DNA from 3 places in the Pseudarthrobacter sp. 05T312 genome. Region 2 is predicted to be linked to each of the others. Evidence: predicted binding sites of a transcription regulator. Region 2 holds the regulator's gene; each other region holds the start of a gene.

Region 1 (7,229 bases), on a different contig from region 2:
CGACGGGTTCGGTGAACCTGTTCGCTTCGAGGCCACGGGCTGGTTCGCCAGGGTCATCCAGCATGAATACGACCACCTCGACGGCAAGCTGTATGTCAACCGGCTGATGGACCGGTATTCACGCAAAGCCATGAAGCAGGCAAAGAAGAACGGCTGGGGCGTGCCGGGGCTGACCTGGATGCCCGGGGTGGACCCGGACCCCTTTGGCCACTGACCCTGTCCCGGCGGCGTCCGGTCAGCCTGCGGTAATGGTCTGCTGCTGGGGGCAGGAGGCAAGGACGCGCCGCATGGCGTCTTTCTCTGCCGCCGTCACCCACAGCCCGTACGCGGCCTTGACGGAGATCTGCCGGGCAACGTAATGGCAGCGGATTGCCATGTTCTTCGGCAGCCAGGTAGCGGCGTCACCCGCGCTTTTTTGCTGGTTGGCGGCGCCGTCCGCTGCGACGAGGTTCAGCGGATCATTGGCCAGGCTCTGGCGGTCCTTGGCCGTGAGGCGCTGGGCTCCCTTTTGCCAGGCGTCGCCCAGGGCCACCACATGGTCGATCTGGACGGCGCGGCTGCTCTCGGATCCGCGCTGGAAGTCCACGTCCTGGCCCGTGTAGGGTTCCTGGAAATGCCCGGCCGTGACTTTGCAGGCGGACCCCTCGGAGAACACAACGCCGGCCAAGTCCCTGCGAAGGATGTCGTTGCGGGTGTCGCAGCCGTTCCGGTCGACATCAAGCCAAGCCTGGCCGAAGGCCTCGCGGCTGTAGCCGGTGTTGGGCGCCCTGCCTTTCACGGCCAGGCCATCAAGGGCTGCCACGGCGCTGCCCGGGGGCACCGGGTTGGGCTCCTGGACCGGTTTCATCCAGGCGGCGTCGAAGACCGGCGCCTCAGTGGGCCCCTCTGCCGCGGGTCCGGCTGCCGCGAACTGGCCGGTGGTGAAGAACCAGACCAGGGCCACGAGAATTGCTGCGGCGGCGGTGGCGAGAAGCGCCCAGGCCTGCCGGGAACGGCGGCGTGCGCGGCGGTAGGCAGACCAGCTGATGGTCACGGGGCTGACGCCGGGAAGGGAAAGTCGGGCACCCCAAGAGCCTAGGACAAAGGGCACGCCCGGCCGCTGATATCCACACTGTTGAGGAGGAGTGATGGGTCACAGCGCCGGGGACTCCCCCGGGTTATTGTTCCCTGGTGACGCGTCGAAGGTCTTCTTCCGCCACGGCCAGCAGGCTCTCGAGCTGGCGCACCCGGTCATCGGTGACGTCACCGGTTTTGTGGGCCTCCCTGGCCCGTTCCAGCAGGCGCACGGCTTCCTTATGGTTGGCCTTGGCCACGTCCAGTGCGTGCTCGAGGGTGGTTTCGTGCTGAAGTGTCGATTCGTTGTCCATGCCACCAGTGTGGTCCGCTTTCCCGGCTGATTCCAGTGAACCAGCCGGGAAAGACCTGACCGTTACTAGACTGCGATGGCTGCCAGGGCGGCAGCGCTTTCCTTGGCGGGGAAGGACGGCGGGTTCACGCCTGCCATCTCTTCCATGACGCGGACCACCTGGCAGCTGTAGCCGAACTCGTTGTCGTACCAGACGTAGAGGACAAGGTTCTTGTCCGTGGACACCGTGGCCAGGCCGTCCACGATGCCGGCGCGGCGCGAGCCCACGAAGTCGGTGGAGACAACCTCGGGCGAATCGATGTAGTCGACCTGCTTGCGCAGGTCCGAGTGCAGCGACATCTCGCGCAGGTAGTTGTTGACCTCGTCCTTGGTGGTGCCGTTTTCGAGGGTGAGGTTCAGGATGGCCAGCGAAACGTCCGGGGTGGGGACGCGGATGGAGCTGCCGGTGAGCTTGCCCAGGAGTTCGGGCAGGGCCTTGGCCACGGCCTTGGCGGCACCGGTTTCGGTGATCACCATGTTCAGCGCTGCCGAACGGCCGCGGCGGTCGCCCTTGTGGAAGTTGTCGATCAGGTTCTGGTCGTTGGTGAAGGAGTGGACGGTTTCCACGTGGCCGTGGACCACGCCGAACTTGTCGTTGATGGCCTTCAGGACCGGGGTGATGGCATTGGTGGTGCAGGATGCCGCGGACACGATCTTGTCGGAGTCCGTGATGTCGCGGTGGTTGATGCCGTGAACGATGTTCTTCAGCTCGCCCTTGCCCGGTGCGGTCAGCAGGACGCGGGCCACACCCTTGCTCTGCAGGTGCTGGGACAGGCCTTCGGCGTCGCGCCAGCGGCCGGTGTTGTCCACTACCAGGGCGTTGCTGATCCCGTAAGCGGTGTAGTCGATCGTAGCGGGGTCGTTCGAGTAGATGACCTGGATCTGGACGCCGTTGGCCGTAATGGTGTTGGCGGCCTCATCCACGCGGATGGTGCCCTCGAAGGAGCCGTGGACGGAGTCGCGGCGCAGCAGGCTGGCACGCTTGGAGAGGTCATTGTCCGAACCGCGGCGCACCACGATGGCGCGCAGGCGCAGTCCGTGGCCACCACCGGCCTTTTCGATGAGGAGGCGTGCCAGGAGGCGCCCGATCCGGCCAAAGCCGTAGAGTACGACGTCGGTGCTGGTGCGGTCATCGCCGCCCCGCTTGCCCACGATCTCGGCGAGTTCTGCACGGAGGAACTCCTCAAGGGTGGCGCCGTTGCCCTCTTCCTTGAATTTTTGGTTCAGCCGGGCGATGTCGATCGCGGCGGCACCGAGTTCGAGTCCGGCCAGCGTGTTCAGCAGGGGCGCCGTGTCCTCCAGGAGCAGTTCGTCCTTGCTCATCCGGCGCGCAAAGCGGTGCGCCTTGAGGATGTTCATGGTGGACTTGTTGATCAGGCTCCGGCCGTGGATGCTGGTCACCACGTTGTTTTCGCGGTACAGCCTGCCGATCACGGGGATCATGGCCTCGGCGAGGGCCTCCCGGCCCATCCACGTATCAAGACAAGAATCAGACGTCTGGCTCACAGAAATACCTTCCTCGGTTCAGCCGTGTACGTCTTCGTACACGGATGTAGGCCACCTGATGATGTCCAGGGGCACCGGCACCTGCAGGGATGGCCCCCAGGCACCTGGATCGCGTGCAAAGAAAAACCGCCGGTTGCGGACGCAACTTTCGGCGGTAGAACTCCTGCGTCCGGGATCCATTCTAATTTGGCACAGTCCAGGGAACACGCTCGGGCTGCGTGAAATCACTCACATGGCGGCCGGTCCGGGAAAGACGCCGTGACGGGCGCCTCAGTTGTGGATGGCGGAGTACAGGTTCAGGCTGGCGCAGTAGACCATCCAGGAGAAGTACGGCAGCACCAGGCCGCCGGCGGTGGCGTCCACCGGGCCGAACCTCAGGATCAGGAACGCGAGGGTTGCGGTCAGGGCACAGATGACTGCGAAGGCCGCCCACAGTGCCACGGCCCCGAGCATGGGGTACAGGGCAAAGAAAGTCACGGGCCAGGCGGCGTTGAGCAGCAACTGGACTACGTATCCGGAGCGGGTGCCGCCGGCGAGGCAGCCTTTGCGCCAGACCAGCCACGCCGCGGTGGCCACGCCTGCGTACAGCAGCATCCACGTGCTGCGGAACATCCACGACGGCGGCATCCACGGCGCCTTCGCGGAGCCTGCGTACCACCCGCCCGAGTTGAGGATGATCGGGACTGAGGAGAGCAGCCAGGCCAGCGCCGAGAGGGCCAGGAATCCGGCGAGCGCCAGGCCCTGGGAACGGATGCCGGGAATGCCCGCTGCCGGTGCGGGACGAGTTTCAGGATTTACGGGCACGGTTCAGGATCCCCGACGCATTGCCCGTGGTCAAACGCGGTTTATGGATGGGACAGCCGATACGCCGGGTTCTGTTCTCCCCTGCCGTTGCCGGCGAGGGAGCGACGGCCATCCATCTACGAGTACCGTTGCCGGCACCCTCCAGCGGCCTACCCGGACACTCGGGCGGGCAGCCCTCGAACGTGTCCTGTCTGGCCTTGCTCCGGGTGGGGTTTACCTAGCCTTCCCGGTCACCCGGGAAGCTGGTGGTCTCTTACACCACCGTTTCACCCTTACCTGCCCTTCCCGGCCGGAGCCGGAAATGCAGGCGGTCTGTTTTCTGTGGCACTGGCCTGCGGGTTACCCCGAGTGGGCGTTACCCACCACCCTGCCCTGCGGAGCCCGGACGTTCCTCGAGCCACTTGCGTGGCGCGCGGCCGTCTGGCTGTCCCATCCGGCTCCCAGTGTACCGGCGCTACCGGCCGCTTTTGTCGCCGGTAGGATCGGACGGTGCTGATTCTGCTTCCCCCTTCCGAAGGCAAGACGCCCGCGCTCCGCGGTCCCGCCGTCGACTGGACCGCCCTGGGCTTCCCGGAGCTCAACCCGTACCGCGCCAAGATCCTCGAGGCCCTTGGCACCGTCAGCGCACACCAGGATGCCCTCGCCCTGCTGGGCGTAGGGGCATCGCTGCGGGACGACGTCGAGCGCAATACCCGGCTGCACGCCGAGCCGGCGGCCCCTGCCCACAGCATCTACTCGGGTGTCCTGTACGACGCCCTGGGCTACCGCACCCTGACGCCGGTGCAGCGCCGCAAGGCCGATGAGTCCGTCCTGGTGATCTCGGCGCTGTGGGGGGCCCTGCGCTTTGGCGACAGCGTTCCCGCCTACCGGCTGTCCATGGGAACTGCCCTGCCCGACGTCGGGCGGCTGGCTCCGTTCTGGAAGGCACAGCTTGGCGATACCCTGGGCGCCGCAGCCCGGGGACACTTACTGGTGGATTGCCGGTCCAGCACCTATGCGGCGGCGTGGGCCCCGCCGGCGGAGCAGACCGTCACGGTCAACGTCTTCACCGAGACTGGAGGAGTCCGGAAAGTGGTGAGCCACTTCGCCAAGCACACCCGCGGTGAACTGGCGCGGCACCTGCTGGTGCGCCGTGGAAAGGCCCCTGGGGCGCCGTCGGACCTTCTGAAGGCAGCCCGCGAACGGTGGGAGGCCGAGCTGGTGCCGGGCACCGCCCGCAAGCCGCACGCCCTGAACATCATCCTGCCGGGCTGACGGCCCGGCAGGATGCCTGTGGGCTGTTTAGGACCACTCGTCCGAACGGACCAGGATGGCCCCGGAGTCGGGGCAGAAAACGATGTCGTCGGCAGCAGCTGCCTTGATCTCGGCGAGGTCGCCCGGGCTGAGCTTCATGCCAGAGGCTTCCGAGGTGCCGTGGAAGAGCCGCGCGGCACCCACCCCGCGCTTCGCGAGCGTTTTTTCGTAAACTGCCAGCAGGCCCGCGTCCAGGCCCTGGGCAAAGTCGCCGCGCTGGGCACGAAGCCCCGCCGCTTCGGTTTCCACGTCGGCGAGGGCCGCATCGAGTTCGGCCCTGATGGTTCCAAAGGACCCCTGGATGTCATCGACGATCTGCTGCTGCGCCGCCTGCCGTTCCCGCACCGAGTCCAGCCGCTCCATGACTTCCAGCTCCACGTCTTCAAGGTCGGAGCGCCGCTTGTTCAGCGACGCAATGTCCTTTTGCAGAGCCACCAGGTCCTTGGACAGGCCGGTGCCGCTGTTGAGCCGTGCTTCATCACGCTGGATCCGGGAGGCAACCTGTTCGACGTCGGCCTCGGCCCGCTTCAGCGCAGCCTCGGCGTCGTGGACGGCCACCTTGGCCGCGCCCAGTTCACCGTTGGCGACGGACAGGGCGGCCTCGAGGTCCTTGATGCGGGGATCGTTTTCGAGCGTGCGGCGGCGGTTGGTGAGGCCCTTCAACCTGGCGTCAAGGCCCTGCAGTTCGAGCAACTTCAACTGTTCCGCCGGTGCTGCCTTGGCCACGTTTACCTCCGCTAGATCCTTCCGGCCTGGGCCGGGCACCGAACCGGCGCTTCCTAGACTCTAGCCGGGAGTGAGGATGAAGTCCCACGGATCGCTGTTGGTGGTACTGACCAGGATCTCCACGTCATGGCCTTGGTCGGCCAGGACGTTGCCCAGGGCCGCGGCCGCGGCAGGCAGCCAGAGCCATTCGCTCGCAAAGTGCGACACGTCCACCAGGTACGGCCGTCCGTTGGCGGCGGCCTCCCGCGCTTCCGACGCCGGGTGGTGGCGGAGGTCAGCGGTGACGTAGACGTCTGCGTTGCTGGCACGTACCTCGTTGAACAGCGAATCCCCGGCACCACCGCAGACCGCGATGCGCCGGACCAGCCCGTCCTTGTCGCCGGAAACACGCACGCCGCCAGCCACTGAGGGCAGGATTCCGAAGACCCGGGCCGCGAAGTCGCCCAGGCTCATGGCGTCCGCGAGGTCCCCCACCCGCCCAATGCCCTCCTCCGGAAGCCCGTTGGCCGCCACGGTCAGGGGGGCGACGTCCTGGAGACCCAGGGCATCGGCCAGGACGTCGGAGACACCACCGACGGCGGAGTCCCCGTTGGTGTGCACGGTCAGCAGTGCCGTTCCCGACTCGATAAGACGGTGGACTGCCCTGCCTTTTGCCGACGTGGCGGCCACGGACGTGACGCCCTTCAACAGCAGGGGGTGGTGGGTGATGAGCAGTTCCGCGCCCCACTCAACCGCTTCCTCAATGACTTCCAGGGTGGGATCGACGGCGAACATCACCTTCGTGACCGGGGCGGACGGGTGGCCTGCCACGAGCCCCACCTCGTCCCAGTTCTCCGCCAGGGATTCCGGCCACAGTTCCTCAACCGCAAGGAGCAGTTCGGCCAATGTGGGGGCGTCCGCGGAACCGGCCGCAGCCGGCGTGTCGGAAGAGGCGTCGCCGTCGTGATCTGCCTGGCCGGTAACGTCGGTGTCCACAGGTTCCATAGTCTTAGTTTTACCCCATTGGCATCGCGGCGCCGCAGTTTGCGGCACCCGGCCGGGGTGCCGGGAATCTTCCGGCGCCGTCAACCATTGAAGAGGTCATGAAAACTTTTGTTCTGGGCGGAGGGTGCTTCTGGTGCCTGGACGCCGTCTACCAGAGGACCAAGGGCGTCACCTCCGTGGTGTCCGGCTACACCGGCGGCCACGATCCGCACCCGGATTACTACTCTGTCTGCAGTGGGACCACCGGCCACGCCGAAGTTGTGGCCGTGACCTTCGATGAAGACATCATCCCCGCGGAGGTGGTCCTGGACATGTTCTTCGCCCTGCATGATCCCACCACGCTGAACCGCCAGGGATACGACGTCGGCACCCAGTACCGTTCCTCGATGTTCTACGAGACCACAGAGGAGAAGATCCTCTTCGAAGAGGCGATCGACCGCAACCAGGCATTATGGCCGCATCCCATTGTCACGGAGGTCAGCCGGCTGCCGCGGTTCCATGTGGCGGAGGA
Region 2 (7,229 bases):
ACGGGCTGCAGGCACTCCTCATTCCGGACCTGATCGCCTTCCGGCTCACCGGCGCGCGGCGGACCGAGGCCACCAACGCCTCCACCACCGGACTGTTTGACGCCGTGGCGGGGGAGTGGGCCACCGAGTTCTTCACGGCGCTGGGCCTGCGCAAAGACCTGTTCCCGCCGCTGATCCAGCCCGGCGAAACCGTCGGAACACTCCTGCCGAAGGTTGCCGCCGCCGTGGACCTGCCGCAGGACACGAAAGTCGTGGCCGTCGGTTCACACGACACCGCTTCAGCGGTCGCCGCGGTCCCCGCGGACCAGGAAAACTTCGCGTACATCTCCTCGGGCACCTGGTCGCTGGTGGGGCTGGAACTGCAGCACCCGGTCCTGACCGGGGGCAGCCGGGAAGCGAATTTCACCAATGAACGCGGCGTGGACGGCACCACCCGCTACCTGCGCAACGTGGGCGGACTGTGGCTGCTGAGCGAATGCCAGCGCACCTGGGCGTCGGAAGGGTTCAAACCCGACCTCACGGCCCTGCTGGCCGCGGCCGCCGCACTGCCCGCCGGCGGACCCCAAATCAACGCCGACGATCCGTACTTCATCTCCCCGGACAACATGCCCGAGCGCATCCGTGCGGCGGTCCGGCGCACCGGCGATGTCCTGCCCAACGATCCGGCCACCATCACCCGCTGCATCATGGACAGCCTCGCAGCCGGCTACGCCAGGACCATCACCGCTGCGGAACGCCTCGCGGGCCGTTCCGTGGACGTGGTGCACGTGGTGGGCGGCGGCTCCCAGAACGCCCTGCTCTGCCAGCTCACCGCCAACGCCACGGGACGTCCCGTCGTCGCCGGACCGGTCGAAGCCACCGCCCTGGGCAACGTGCTGGTCCAGGCGCGGGCCGCCGGGGCCGTCGACGGCGGGCTGGCCGAGCTCCGCCGGATCGTCGCCACCGGAACCAGCCTGGACCGGTACCAGCCACTTGTCGCTGCGCGCCAAGGATGCGTGAATTAGGAATGCCCCTCTTCGACCTTCCCCTGGCCCAGCTGCTCAGCTACACCTCCGGGGTCACGCCGCCGGGGGACCTCAAGGCGTTTTGGGATGCCACGGTGCGGGAGGCCCGGGCGTATCCACTGGCCGCCACATTCGAACCGGTGGAGAACTACCTCACCGTGATTGAGACCTTCGACGTCACGTTCTCCGGTTTTGGCGGTGCTCCGGTCAAAGGCTGGCTGCATCTTCCCGCCCACCGGGAGGCTGGTGTCCAGCTTCCGGTGGTGGTGCACTACATCGGCTACTCGGGCGGGCGGGGCCTGGCCAACCAGGACACCCGCTGGGCGCAGGCCGGGTACGCCCACTTCATCATGGACACCCGCGGCCAGGGGTACGGCGGCATGGTGGGCGACACCCCCGACCCCCACCCCTCCGCCGGGGACGTGGCACACGCAGGCCTCATGACCAGGGGCATCGCCAGCCGGGAGGACTACTACTTCCGCAGGGTCTATGTGGACGCCTTCCGCGCCGTGGAGGCGGCGCAGGCACACCCCGCCGTCGATCCCGCCAAGGTGGTGCTGGCGGGCGTCAGCCAGGGAGGCGGCCTGGTGGTGGCCACTGCAGGGCTCACCGCGGGACGGCTCGACGGCGTCATCGCCGCGCTGCCCGATGTCCCCTTCCTGCAGGACTTCCCCCGTGCCATCGACATCACCCCACGCGGCCCGTACCCGGAGATCGCCCAGTTCCTCGCCCGGCACCGGGACCGCTACGACGCCGCCCTGAAGGTCCTCAACTATTTCGACGGCGTCAATTTGGCCCGCTGGGCCTCCGTTCCGGCACTGTATTCCGCTGCCCAGATGGATGACATCTGCCCGCCGTCCACGGTTTTCGCCAGCTACAACGCCTATGGCTCCGCGGCAGCATCGGGCAGCACTCCCGGCAAGGAGATCGAGGTGTACCGATTCAACAACCACGAAGGCGGCCAGGAACACCACTGGATCCGGCAGCTGCAGTTCCTGCGCAAGCTCCTTGGGTAGGCGAGTGCACCGGAATGTGACGCAACCGATTTTGCGGCCTCCGTGTGCCGGGTTTATGGTCACTTCCATGACTAACCGTTGGTATGCGTATTTTTCGTTGGCTCTGGAGGAGCCCGCGTCTAACTGACACGCATCCAACTTCCTTCAGAGCCAACAGGGCAGAGATCATTCTCTGCCCTTCGCCGTTTCTCCGGCGGGTTCTGAAATCCGGGCCCGCTTCCCATCTGGAACAGGACCCCGAACATGAGCACCGCAACAGCAGCAGCACCGGCCAGCGACACCAAGTCCACCTCGAACCTGCGCGTCAGCGAATTCACCCCGCTGCCCACCCCGTCGGCACTCCTCACCAAACTGCCCCTGGACGCCCGGGCCGCCGCCGTCGTCGAACGCGGACGCGATGAGGTGCGCGCCATCATGGACGGCGTGGATGACCGCCTGCTGGTCATCGTGGGTCCCTGCTCCATCCACGACCCCAAGGCCGGACTCGAGTACGCGCGGCGGCTGGTCAGCCAGGCAGAGAAGCACAAGGAAGACCTGCTGATCGTCATGCGGACCTACTTCGAGAAGCCGCGCACCACGGTGGGCTGGAAGGGCCTGATCAACGATCCCCGGCTGGACGGCAGCCATGACATGGTCACCGGCCTCCGCACGGCCCGGCAGTTCCTGCAGCAGGTCACCGCGCTGGGCCTGCCCACCGCCACCGAATTCCTGGAGCCGATCAGCCCCCAGTACATGGCGGACCTGATCTCGTGGGGTGCCATCGGTGCGCGCACCACGGAGAGCCAGATCCACCGGCAGTTGGCGTCCGGGCTTTCCATGCCCATCGGGTTCAAGAACGGGACCGACGGCGCCCTGCAGGTAGCCATCGATGCCTGCGGTGCCGCCGGGGCGGCGCAGGCGTTCCTGGGGATCGACGGCGAGGGCCGGGCAGCGCTGGTGGCAACGGCAGGAAACCCCGACACCCACGTCATCCTCCGCGGCGGCCGGAAGGGCCCCAACTACTCAGCGGCCGATGTGGAACGCGCCTCCACCGAACTGGCGGGCAAGGGGCTCAATCCCCGCCTGATCGTTGACGCGAGCCACGCCAACAGCGGCAAGAGCCACCACCGGCAGGCGGAGGTCGCATTGGAGATCGGTGCCCAGCTTGAGGACGGGGGAGTGGCGGCCCGGGCGGTTGCCGGCGTCATGCTGGAAAGCTTCCTGGTGGGCGGAGCGCAGAACCTGGACGTTGCGGAGCACGCCGCGGGACGGGCGGAACTGGTCTACGGCCAGAGCGTGACGGACGCCTGCATGGACTGGGATGTCTCGGCGTCTGTCCTGGAGCAGCTCGCGGCGTCGGCGCGGAAGCGGCGGCAGCAGAATTAGGGGGCGAAATAGGGGAGGCCACTACTTTCACATCTGCCACATGAACATCTAGAGTATCTATTTAGGTGGTTGGTGGATGGCTCAGCATCGGAACACCGCATCGGCACGTACCTGGGGTCACTGTTGTCCATCCGTCAGCAAAGGAAAATAGGGAAATGTCGGCAGAACAGAACTTCTCCAACGCGAAGTTCCTCACCGTGGCTGAAGTGGCCGAGGTCATGCGCGTCTCCAAAATGACTGTTTACCGCCTGGTCCACTCCGGCGAAATGCCCGCGGTGCGCTTCGGCCGCTCCTACCGGGTCCCCGAAAACGCCGTCGAACAGTACCTCAAGGGTGCTGTTGTGGACGGCCACACCGAGACCGCCTGAGGCCACCTGTCCTGAGCCGCTCCCGATAAGCGGTACCCTGTTAAGGAACGTTTTACGTCATTGTAAGAATCTGTCAGTTGTTCAGTTCGTAGCTTTGTCCACGGACATTCCCCATCAGGCAGGTACTGCATCTAGTTTGTAAGGAACTTTCGTGGGTTCAGTTATTAAGAAGCGTCGCAAGCGTATGGCCAAGAAGAAGCACCGCAAGCTGCTTCGCAAGACCCGTCACCAGCGCCGCAACAAGAAGTAGCGATACTTCGAACAGCGTGGAAATGCCCGTCGCCTTCCAAGGCGGCGGGCATTTTTTTGGCTACGCCCGGGGGCCGCGGATGCGGGCGAAGCCTTTCCAGAGGCCGTAGATGGCGCCGCCGAAGGTCGCTGCCTTCAGACCAAGGGTGGCGGCGCGGCGGCCGGCGCGGAAATCATAGACCGGCCAGTTCCGGTCGCGGGCGTGGCGGCGGAGCTTGGCGTCCGGGTTGATGGCCACCGGGTGGCCTACGAGCGAGAGCAGCGGAACGTCATTGTAGGAATCGCTGTACGCCCAGCAGCGCTTGAGGTCCAGGTCCTCCTGGTCCGCGATGGCCTGCACGGCTACCGCCTTGGCCGAGCCGTGGAGGATGTCTCCCACCAGGCGTCCGGTGTACATGCCGTCCGACACTTCCCCCACCGTGCCCAGGGCCCCCGTCAATCCCAGCCGGGTGGAGATCACCGTGGCCACTTCGATGGGCGTGGCCGTTACCAGCCAGACGCGGCGGCCCACGCGGAGGTGCTGTTCTGCCAGCGCCTTGGCACCGGGCCAGATCCGCGACGCGATCATCTCGTCGTAGACCTCTTCACCCAGCGCCTTGATGTCGTCAACGGTGATGCCGGCGGCGAGGGTCAGGGCCGAATCGCGGACCGCATGGACGTCGTCGATGTTTTCCCCGCGCGCCACGAACTTGAACTGCTTCCACGCGAACCCGGCAGCCTGGATCAGCGTGAACGCCCCCCGCTGGTGCATCTTGCGGGCCACATGGAAGAGGCTGGCACCGCGCATCAGGGTATTGTCCACGTCGAAAAACGCCGCCTCACCGGGCTGCGGCGCAGCAACCGGCCGTGTAACGACGGCGACGTATTTCTCCTCGGGCATGGACTTGAGTCTAGTCAATCCACCCGCCCGGCGCCGTCGGCGTCACCTGCACCGCGCGAACGGCGATACCGTTAAGCCATGGCTACCCCCCGCGTCGTCCTGGTCACCAAAGCTGACTGCCACCTCTGCGAAGAGGCGCGCGACGCCGTCGGCCGGGTCACGGCCGCGTTGGGCCTTGAGTGGAGCGAAGAGCTGGTGGACAACCAGCCCGAACTGCGGGAGCGCTACGCCGAAGAGATCCCCGTGGTCCTGGTGGACGGGGTGCAGCGCGACTTCTGGAAAATCGACGAAGCCCGGCTGGAACGCGTCCTGCAGCGCGCCATGGCCAAGTAGGGGGATGCCAGTGACGTCCTTGGATTCAACCCCCCAGCCTGTGCCGGACGTTCCGGATGCCGCGGGCACACCGGCCAAGCAGATTCCTCCCGCTGCCGTGGCCCGGTTGACGCTCTACCTCCGTGCCCTGAACACGCTGCTGGCCGAGGGGGTTGAGCGTGTCTCGTCGGAATCGCTCGCAGAAGCCTCCGGCGTCAGCTCCTCCACGCTGCGCAAGGACCTGTCCCACGTGGGGTCCTACGGCACCAGGGGAGTGGGCTACGAGGTGCAGTACCTGAGCCGCCACATCGCTGCGGCCCTGGGGCTGACGCATGACTGGAAAGTGGCCATCGTTGGAGCCGGAAACCTGGGCAAGGCACTGGCGCGCTACGGCGGCTTCGAATCGCGGGGCTTCGACGTGGTGGCCATTTTCGACGCGGACCAGATGGTGGTGGGCAACGAGGTGGGATGGCTGCGGGTCAGCGACGTGGCAGACCTCGAGACCGTCCTCCACCGCACCGGGGCAAACATGGTGGTGCTGGCCCTTCCCGCGGCCGTGGCCCAGGGCATCTGCGACCGGGTGGTGGCTGCCGGCGTGCACAGCGTGCTCAGCTTTGCTCCCGTCATGCTGCAGGTCCCTGAGGGAGTCAACCTCCGCAAGGTGGACATGGCCACCGAGCTCCAGATCCTGGCCTATCACGCCCAACGCGCGCAGGCGCCGGGACAGCCGGCCTGAGGACAGGTCTAAAAGCGGTGGCCCGGGATGCTGGACATCCCGGGCCACCGTTGCAGTCTGCCGTAGGCTTTACCGCCCGTAAGGGTTGCCGAAGCCGCCGGAATAGGGGTTGGCGAACGGCTGCTGCTTCCGGAAATACGGGGCAGCGGCCGGGAGGTAGAGCAGGACAATGGCGGCAATGCCCAGGACCGTCCCGAGCGTTCCGAAGGTGGGGACCCCGAACAGGCCCAAAACGGAGAGTGCCGCGAACACGGTTCCGAGGATGCGTGCCCAGTTCCTGCCCTTGCGGATGAAGAACGCCACCAGCAGGTAGAGCGCGACGCCGATGATCGCGAAGACGACCAGGGTGCCGGCGATGACGCTCTTGATGTCGTCATACGTGACGGCTGCTCCGCTGGCTTTCACCTGCTGCTCGAAAGCCTGCCGGAACTGTGGATCATCGAGTTGGGTGAGGCCGGCGAGCACGGAAACGACAAAAATCACCGCGGACGCGATCAGCAGCCAGAACGAGATGTTCACCAGCTGCGGGATGCCGTTGCTTCCCGCCGGCTGTGGCTGCTCCGAGGGGTACTGGCCGTACGGGGACTGCCCATACGGCGCCTGCCCGTACTGGGGTGCATTCTGGGCATACTGGGAACCGTACTGCGGTGCATTCTGGCCATACTGCGGCGCTGCGGGCGGCTGCGAACCGTACTGGGGCTGGTTCTGCCCGTACTGCGGTGCGTTCTGGCCATACTGGGGCGCATTCTGGCCGTAGCGCGGCTGCTCGGGTCCGGGCTGCTGGCTGCCGGACTGGTCATTGCCGGAGTAGGGATCTTGGGGCGCGGGAGGCGGGACGGGAGGAGTACTCATGGGCGTTCCTTCTGCAGGTCGGGATCCAGGTAGGCTGCCGGGAATCGGTCCTCAGCCTTCCCCCCAGCATGGCTTAGCTCCACCGTACCCCCGGCAGGCGGAGATGTGGGTGATTCGGGCGGCATTCACGCCCACGACCGTGCCTGCAGGGCGTATTTAAACAGCACACCCCGGCACCGGGCCGAAAAGGCCTGGTGCCGGGGTGCGCCGGGTGGTGAAAGTTATGCTGCGGGCGCGATGAAGGCGAGTTCGAGGTTGATGGCAACCTTGTCGCTGACCAGCACGCCGCCGGCTTCGAGGACGGCGTTCCAGGTGAGGCCGAAATCCTTGCGGCTGATGGTGGTCTCGGCGGTGAGGCCGGCGCGGGTGTTGCCGAACGGATCGACGGCCACGCCGTGGAGCTCGGTCTCGAGGGCCACGGGACGGGTGACGCCCTTGATGGTGAGG
Region 3 (7,229 bases), on a different contig from region 2:
CCGCCCATCACCTTGGCGCGGGCGTGGCGCATGAAGGAGTTGCCGTTCTCCTGCGGCTCGATGGGGTAGTCCCAGTCGTAGCCGGATTCCAGCAGCTCCATCCAGCGGTCCAGCTGCAGGATCTCGGGGATATTGCGGTCATCCGGGCCCGCCTCGACGAGGGCCACGGTGACGTCCGGGTCTTCGCTCAGCCGGGCGGCCACCGCCGCCCCCGCGGACCCGCCGCCGATGACGACGTAGTCGAACCCGCGTTCGGCCACGTCCTCGATGTTGTCGTAGTGCATCTAGTTCTCCTTGCCGTGGTCAGCAAACCAGCCGGTGACCTGTGGGCTGGTGTTCTGGTAGATGTGCTTGGCTTCCTGGTACTCGCCCAGGCCCGTGGGGCCCAGCTCGCGGCCGACGCCGGACTGGCCGAAGCCGCCCCACTCGGCCTGGGGGAGGTAGGGGTGGTAGTCGTTGATCCAGATGGTGCCGTGCCGCAGCCGGGACGCCACGCGCTGCGCCTTGCCGGCGTCCTGGGTCCACACCGCGCCGGCCAGGCCGTAGATGGTGTCGTTGGCGGTGGCCACGGCCTCGTCCTCGGTGCGGAAGGTTTCCACCGTGACCACCGGGCCGAACGCCTCGTCGGTGACCACGGACATGCCGCGGGAGACGCGGTCCAGGATGGTGGGCTGGTAGTAGAAGCCGGCGTCGTACTTCTCCCCGGAAGGTGCGGCGCCGCCGGTGCGGAGCCGGGCGCCTTCCTGGGTGCCGCGCTGGACGTAGGCGTGCACCTTGTCGCGGTGCGCTGCGGAGATCAGCGGGCCTGTTTCGGCCTCGTCATCGAAGGGGCCACCGATCCGGATGTTCTCTGCGCGGCGGACCAGTTCGTCCACGAAGCGGTCGGCGATGGACTCCTCCACCACCAGCCGGGCGCCGGCGGAGCAGACCTGCCCGGAGTGGACGAACGCGCCGTTCAGGGCGTTGTCCACGGCGGCGTCGAAGTCCGCGTCCGCGAACACCACGTTGGGGTTCTTCCCGCCGAGTTCCAGGGCCACCTTCTTGACGGTGGCGGCAGCGGAAGCGGCGATGCGCTTACCGGTTTCCAGGCCGCCGGTGAAGGAGACAAGGTCGACGTCGGGGTGTTCCGAGAGCGGGGCGCCCGCCTGTGCGCCGGCACCGGTGACGAGGTTGGCCACGCCGTCCGGCAGGCCGAGGTCCTGCAGCAGCTGCATGGCCAGGATGCTGGTGGACGGCGTCAGCTCGGAGGGCTTGAGGACGAAGGTGCAGCCGGCGGCCAGCGCGGGGGCGATCTTCCACGCCGCCTGGAGCAGGGGATAGTTCCACGGCGTGATGAGCCCGCAGACGCCCACGGGTTCGTAGACGATCCTGCTGACGACGGCGGCGTCCCCGGCGTCCACCACCCGGCCCGCCTGCTGCCCGGCGAGCCTGCCGAAGTACTCGAAGCAGGCGGCGATGTCGTCCATGTCGATGCGGCTTTCCACCATCCGCTTGCCGGTGTCCAGCGATTCCGCGCGGGCAAACTTTTCCCGGCGCTCCCGCAGTCCGGCGGCGACCTTCAGGAGGAAGGCGCCGCGCTCCGGTGCCGGGACGCTGGACCAGGCGCCGGAATCGAAGGCGGCCCGGGCCGCTGCGATGGCACGTTCGGCGTCTTCCCGGCCCGCCTCGGAGATGGTGGCCACCAGCTCCCCGTCTGCAGGGTTGCGGATTTCGCGCACCGCGCCGGACGCCGCCGGCTCCCACCTGCCGTTGATGAACAGGGAGGAGGCGGGCTTGGTTTCAGTGCTGCTGGCGGCTTCCGGGGCCGCTGTGGCGTAAGTCATAGGAAGGACAGTAATGCACGTTGAACGAGTGTTCAATACTTTTCTTGAACACTTGTTCAATGCTCATCGCGCGGCTACTGTTGCCCCTGGAGCGGCTGTTTCAGTGCTGTGAGGGGACCTGGCCGCCGCCGTTTTCGTCCGGAACCGCTGCGAAAGCGATCTGCTCCGTGCGCGCAATGCTCCGCTGGATGGAGGCCTTGTCCACGCCCAGCAGCGCGGTCAGCCACACGCCATTCTGGATGACCACGATGTCCGAGGCGCGCTCCCGGGACGCCTCCCAGGACAGCCCGGGCCTGGCGCTGGACACCAGCGCCGCGAGCCCGTCGATGTACCGGTCGAAGGCGGCGGCGTTGATCTGCGCGTAGTCCTCGTCCGCCTGGGCCAGGGCCCACAGGTGCAGCCGCAGCGACAGGTAGCGCGTGGTCAGCAGGTCTGCGCCCGCAACGCGCCGGAGCGCCCGGCGCAGCTGCTCATCGGGGGTAACCGACGGGTCCGGGGCGACAAGTAAAAGGTCATGCTCGTCCACCCGGCGCAGGGCGGCGCGGATCAGGGTGGTCTTGTCGTCGTAGTAATAGTTGACCAGGCCCAGTGCCACGCCGGCTTCCCGCGCCACGGCACGCATGCTCACGCCCGAAATCCCGTGGCGGGACAGCAGGTCCATAGCCGCTTCGAGGATGCGGGTCTGCCTGTCCACTTGTTCGCCGGAAGTCACGGCACTGGTCCCCATCTGGCCAGACTATTGCCTAACACTGCACGTGCCTAACGCGGTACCGCCACGCCCTCCCGGCGGCCGGATGGGCCTGCGGATGGTGTTTGAAGCGTTCGTCCGCAGGGCACGGTGGTTGTACAGCGGGATTGACCTGTACAGCTTGGAGAACGATGGAAAGCGCAAGCCTGATTGCCCTCCTATTCGCCGGCGCGTTCCGCGTTGGCGAATCCGCGCAGCCCCACGCGCCGCAACTCAGCGCCACGCCCGGGCGGAAGCGGACCGCATGGCTGGCGTTCAGGAGCAGGGCCGCGACTTCCCTGCACCGGCTGGCCTGGGCGCTGGAGCCGGACCCGCGCTGACGCAGAAAAAGCCCTGCCGGGCGCCGTAACATGCCCGGCCGCTCAGGGCTGGGCGTGGTCGGCGCGCTCCAGCAGGCGGGACACCCCGTAGCCAATCACCAGGCCCCAGAACGCTGCGTGGATGTTGAAGAGGTTCATGCCGGAGATGGTCACCACGAACGTCACCAGCGAACCCAGGGTGAAGCTGGTGGCGAAGGCCGTGACGAACGCCTGCTGGAGCGCCCGCAGCATCGCGATGCCGCCCAGTGCCAGGACGAATTCCTTGGGCGCGGCCAGCATCAGCCGGGTCAGCGTGGGGGCAAACGCTGCGAACACCAAGGCCAGCAGCCCGTACGCCACGGCAGCCGTGTACTGGCGCTCCCTCTTCCCGGACGAGGTCAGCAGGGCGTTGGTGGGGCCCGTAACGCAGGCCGACACGGCGCCGAAACCGGCATTCAGCACCGAAAAGGCGCCGGAAGCTATGGCGAAGGCATTCACCGGCGGACGGTGCCCGGCGGCGCGGAGGACGGCGATGCCCTGGCCGTTTTGGACGAACAGGACGGTGAGGGCCAGCGGAACCACCAGTTCGAGCTGGGCGGCCCAGGTGAATTCGGGGGCGGTGAAGACCGGGGTGGCCAGGAGCGGTCCGCCGGGCGGCAGGTTGAACTGGCCGCTGGCCGCCACGGCGATGCCGCCTGCCACCAGGGTGCCCAGGACCGGCGGCAGGTACCTGCCAAGCCTGGGAACCGCGGTGAGGACCAGGAACGCAGCCACCATCGGGGCAGCCACGGCCGGGTTGTCCTGGGTGGAGGTGACGATGTCCGTGCCGAACTTCAGGAAGACCGCGGCCACCATGGCCATCACCAGCGGCATGGGCACCAGTGCCATGGCTTTGCGCACCACGCCGGTGGCGCCGAGGGCGAGGATCAGCACGCCGGAGGTGAAGAAGGCCCCGACGACTTCGGGGAAGGCCAGGTGCTGCAGGGACGGTCCCAGGAGCACCGTGCCGGGGATGGACCAGGCGAAGCCAAGGGGCTGCCGGTAGACCAGTGACATCAGCAGCGTGGCGGCCCCGCCGGAAAACAGGATGCCAAAAACCCAGGACGACAGCTGGCCCTGGGTCAGGCCGCCGGCCGTTCCGACGGCCAGGGTGACGGCGATGGGCCCGGACGCCGCGAAGATGAGTCCTATGGCTCCGTTGGAGACATAGGACAGGCCCAGATCGCGAAGAATCCGGCGGGGGCCCGCAGGCCGGACCCCCGGACGTTCCAGCAAGGGTTCCGGCGCCGGTACCGGCGGGGCTGGCTCGACGGAGCTGGCGGTCGGATGGTGGCGGGGGTGGCTCATCGGGGCTCCTGGCTGGGGCGGAAAAACCGGAAGCGCTCCGAAGCATCAGCTCCGGAGCGCCTCCGTGCGGGGGTATCTCCCAGTTTGCGTGCTACTTCTTCTGGCCCTGCTTTGCCAGGACGTAGTCATAAACTACTTCCTCGCCCTTTCCGTCGGTTCGGGGGCGGGGGTCCAGCATCAGTTCAGGCTTCACTGCCGAGGCGATGTCGTCGGCGTTGTGGGGATCGCCGGGGAAGTAGAGCTGCTGGGTGACCGGCTCGTAGCCCGGTGCGGACACCTTGATGTGGATGTGCGCCGGACGCCAGGCGTGCCAGCCCGCGGCACTGATCAGCTGCCCGCAGGCCCCGTCCGTGGGGATCTGGTAGGGCGCCGGACGCATCGTGTTGATCTCGAACCGGCCGTCGTCCGAGGCCTTGACGGTGGCGCGGAAAAGCCACTCGGGCAGGCCCGGGGCGTACTGGGAGTAGAAGCCGGCGGCGTCAGCGTGCCAGATCTCCACCTGGGCGCCCTGGATGGGGTTGCCGTCGGTGTCGGTGAACTGGCCGCTGAAGCGCAGCGGGGTGCCCTCTTCGCCGTCGCGCATTTCAACCGTAGCGGGCGTCTGGAGTTCCGGGGAGTTGGGAACGTAGTAGGGGCCTTCAATGGTGCCCACGGTGCCGGGACGGTCCTGGGAGTTGACGTCCTCAACGGTGTGCTCAAGCCAGACGTCGAGGAACAGCGGCCATTCACCGTCCGTGCCGACCTTGATCAGCCAGGCTTTGAGCGCGTTGTATTCCTCGTAGGTGACCTGGTGTTCCTCGACGATGTCGTTGGCGGCCTTGATCAGCGCGCCGGCCAGCAGGCTCACCCGTTCCTTGGATACGTCCACCTTGGAGAGCTTGCCCGACGCTGCGAACCGCTCGGTTGCCTTGGTGCCTGCTTCGACGGCGGTGCCTTCGTTTTCCGTGCGGCTGTCCGTTGGGGTCTGGGTCATGACAATGTCCACCTTCCTCATTGAATGGGGACAGGAAGGGCTCCTGCACCCGACGCGGGCTGCGGGGCCAGTGGTTGGGCCCTGCGCCGCACCGCGTGATGTCGGTCTCAATCGTAGGCCCGCAGATAAGGACGCTACAAATATCAACTAGGCGTCTTTTGAGTCATTATCAGTACATAAAGACACCCTTGGTGGAACCTAGGTATTTGCCTGATGTGAGGCCAATCACGAGCGGCAAGAATTGCTGGACAACGTCCGCCGCAGAAGCCTCTTCCCGAGTGGACCTCCGCCCATCCGTCCAGCAATCTCCAATGAAGGAGCACGCCATGACCGAGAACCTGATCCATGCCCGCGAGGTCCTTGCCGACGCCGTGATCGACGACCGCGAGAACGGCGTCATCCGGGCCAAGCGCGAGATCTTCACCGACCAGGAGATCTTCGAACTCGAGATGAAGCACATCTTCGAAGGCAACTGGGTGTACCTGGCCCACGAGTCGCAGATCCCCAACGTGGGCGACTACTTCACCACCTACATCGGCCGCACCCCCGTGATGATCACCCGGGACAAGGACGGGCAGCTGAACTGCCTGGTCAACGCCTGTTCGCACCGCGGCGCCATGCTGTGCCGCCGCAAGACGGACAACCGCACCACCTTCACCTGCCCGTTCCACGGCTGGACCTTCAAGAACTCCGGCGAGCTGCTGAAGGTCAAGGATTCCCGGAACGCCGGCTACCCCGAGACGTTCAACAAGGAAGGCTCGCACGACCTCACCAAGGTGGCCCGCTTCGAGTCCTACCGCGGCTTCCTGTTCGGCTCGCTGAAGGCCGACGTGCTCCCGCTCGAGCAGCACCTGGGCGATGCCACCAAGGTCATCGACTCGATCGTCGACCAGTCACCCGAAGGCCTGGAAGTGCTGCGCGGCTCCTCCACCTACACCTATGACGGCAACTGGAAGGTCCAGGCCGAGAACGGCGCGGACGGCTACCACGTCACGGCCGTGCACTGGAACTACGCGGCCACCACCGCCCGCCGCAGCGCCGGAGACTCCGCCAACAAGACCAAGGCCATGGACGCCGGCAAGTGGGGCAAGGTCAAGGGCGGCTTCTACTCCTACGACCACGGGCACCTGCTGCTGTGGCAGGAATGGACCAACCCCCAGGACCGTCCGCTCTGGGACCGCCGGGACGAGCTTGTGGCCAAGTACGGCGAGGAGATGGCGAACTTCATGATCAACATCTCCCGCAACCTCTGCCTGTACCCGAACGTGTACATCATGGACCAGTTCTCCTCGCAGATCCGCCACTTCCGGCCCATCTCCGCGGACCAGACCGAGGTGACCATCTACTGCATCGCCCCCAAGGGGGAGTCCCAGGAGAACCGTTCCAAGCGCATCCGCCAGTACGAGGACTTCTTCAACGCCACGGGCATGGCCACGCCGGACGACCTGGAAGAATTCCGCTCCTGCAACAAAACCTACTGGGCCACCAGCGCCCCGTGGAACGACATGACCCGCGGCTCCACCCACGAGATCACCGGACCGGATGAGCAGGCGCAGGCCCTGGGCATGACCCGGGTGATCGCCTCCGGCGTGCGCACCGAAGACGAAGGGCTCTACCCCATCCAGCACGGGTACTGGAAGGAAGTCATGGACCGGGCCCTGGCGGAGGAAGAGGAGCGTTCCGCCCTGGAATCCGTTCCCGTCACCGCCTGAGAGAGCCCGCCGCAACCACAGAGAGCGCAGAACCCATGACCAACCTGACCCACACCGCCCCGGCCCTGAAGACCGCGGAGGAGATTGCAATCCTCGAAACCGTCCGGGCGTTCCTCTACCGGGAAGCCCGCCTGCTGGATGACCGCCAGTTCGATGAATGGCTGGAGTGCTACCACCCGGACTCCGAATTCTGGATGCCGGCCTGGGACGTGGACGACCAGCTGACGCAGGACCCCCAGAACGAGATCTCCCTGATCTACTACGACAACCGCGGCGGCATCGAGGACCGGGTGTTCCGGATCAAGACCGACAGGTCATCGGCCACCT

Evidence for each region. The regulator Rex, encoded in region 2, represses fermentation and respiration genes when NADH is low (regulators of the CRP and FNR family bind a similar motif). The targets are predictions, from matches to a motif close to CTTGTGAANNNNTTCACAAG.
Region 1: AC1DIP_RS08995 (glyceraldehyde-3-phosphate dehydrogenase) is a predicted target of Rex. The motif match lies at 3,127-3,146, and genes of this name have one in related genera.
Region 3: benA (benzoate 1,2-dioxygenase large subunit) is a predicted target of Rex. The motif match lies at 5,403-5,422, and genes of this name have one in related genera.

What each region holds. Positions count from the first base shown of each region.
Region 1 covers NZ_JBFTLY010000004.1:273,118-280,346, forward strand. Annotated here, with positions in the region: gene def (peptide deformylase) at 1-214, shown strand, start outside; gene AC1DIP_RS08985 (HNH endonuclease family protein) at 236-1,033, opposite strand; gene AC1DIP_RS08990 (hypothetical protein) at 1,158-1,367, opposite strand; gene AC1DIP_RS08995 (glyceraldehyde-3-phosphate dehydrogenase) at 1,433-2,911, opposite strand; gene AC1DIP_RS09000 (TspO/MBR family protein) at 3,182-3,715, opposite strand; RNA gene rnpB (RNase P RNA component class A) at 3,760-4,147, opposite strand; gene AC1DIP_RS09010 (YaaA family protein) at 4,205-4,969, shown strand; gene AC1DIP_RS09015 (CT398-like coiled coil hairpin domain-containing protein) at 4,997-5,734, opposite strand; gene AC1DIP_RS09020 (Nif3-like dinuclear metal center hexameric protein) at 5,795-6,718, opposite strand; gene msrA (peptide-methionine (S)-S-oxide reductase MsrA) at 6,817-7,229, shown strand, end outside.
Region 2 covers NZ_JBFTLY010000012.1:92,249-99,477, forward strand. Annotated here, with positions in the region: gene AC1DIP_RS15325 (rhamnulokinase) at 1-1,004, shown strand, start outside; gene AC1DIP_RS15330 (acetylxylan esterase) at 1,007-2,020, shown strand; gene AC1DIP_RS15335 (3-deoxy-7-phosphoheptulonate synthase) at 2,264-3,385, shown strand; gene AC1DIP_RS15340 (helix-turn-helix domain-containing protein) at 3,541-3,753, shown strand; gene AC1DIP_RS15345 (30S ribosomal protein bS22) at 3,905-4,003, shown strand; gene AC1DIP_RS15350 (HAD-IB family hydrolase) at 4,064-4,882, opposite strand; gene AC1DIP_RS15355 (glutaredoxin family protein) at 4,961-5,215, shown strand; gene AC1DIP_RS15360 (redox-sensing transcriptional repressor Rex) at 5,226-5,930, shown strand; gene AC1DIP_RS15365 (hypothetical protein) at 6,000-6,782, opposite strand; gene AC1DIP_RS15370 (YceI family protein) at 7,004-7,229, opposite strand, start outside.
Region 3 covers NZ_JBFTLY010000002.1:374,950-382,178, reverse strand. Annotated here, with positions in the region: gene AC1DIP_RS05875 (GMC family oxidoreductase) at 1-284, opposite strand, end outside; gene AC1DIP_RS05870 (aldehyde dehydrogenase family protein) at 285-1,823, opposite strand; gene AC1DIP_RS05865 (TetR/AcrR family transcriptional regulator) at 1,924-2,550, opposite strand; gene AC1DIP_RS05860 (hypothetical protein) at 2,703-2,891, shown strand; gene AC1DIP_RS05855 (benzoate/H(+) symporter BenE family transporter) at 2,934-4,217, opposite strand; gene catA (catechol 1,2-dioxygenase) at 4,309-5,190, opposite strand; gene benA (benzoate 1,2-dioxygenase large subunit) at 5,517-6,902, shown strand; gene benB (benzoate 1,2-dioxygenase small subunit) at 6,938-7,229, shown strand, end outside.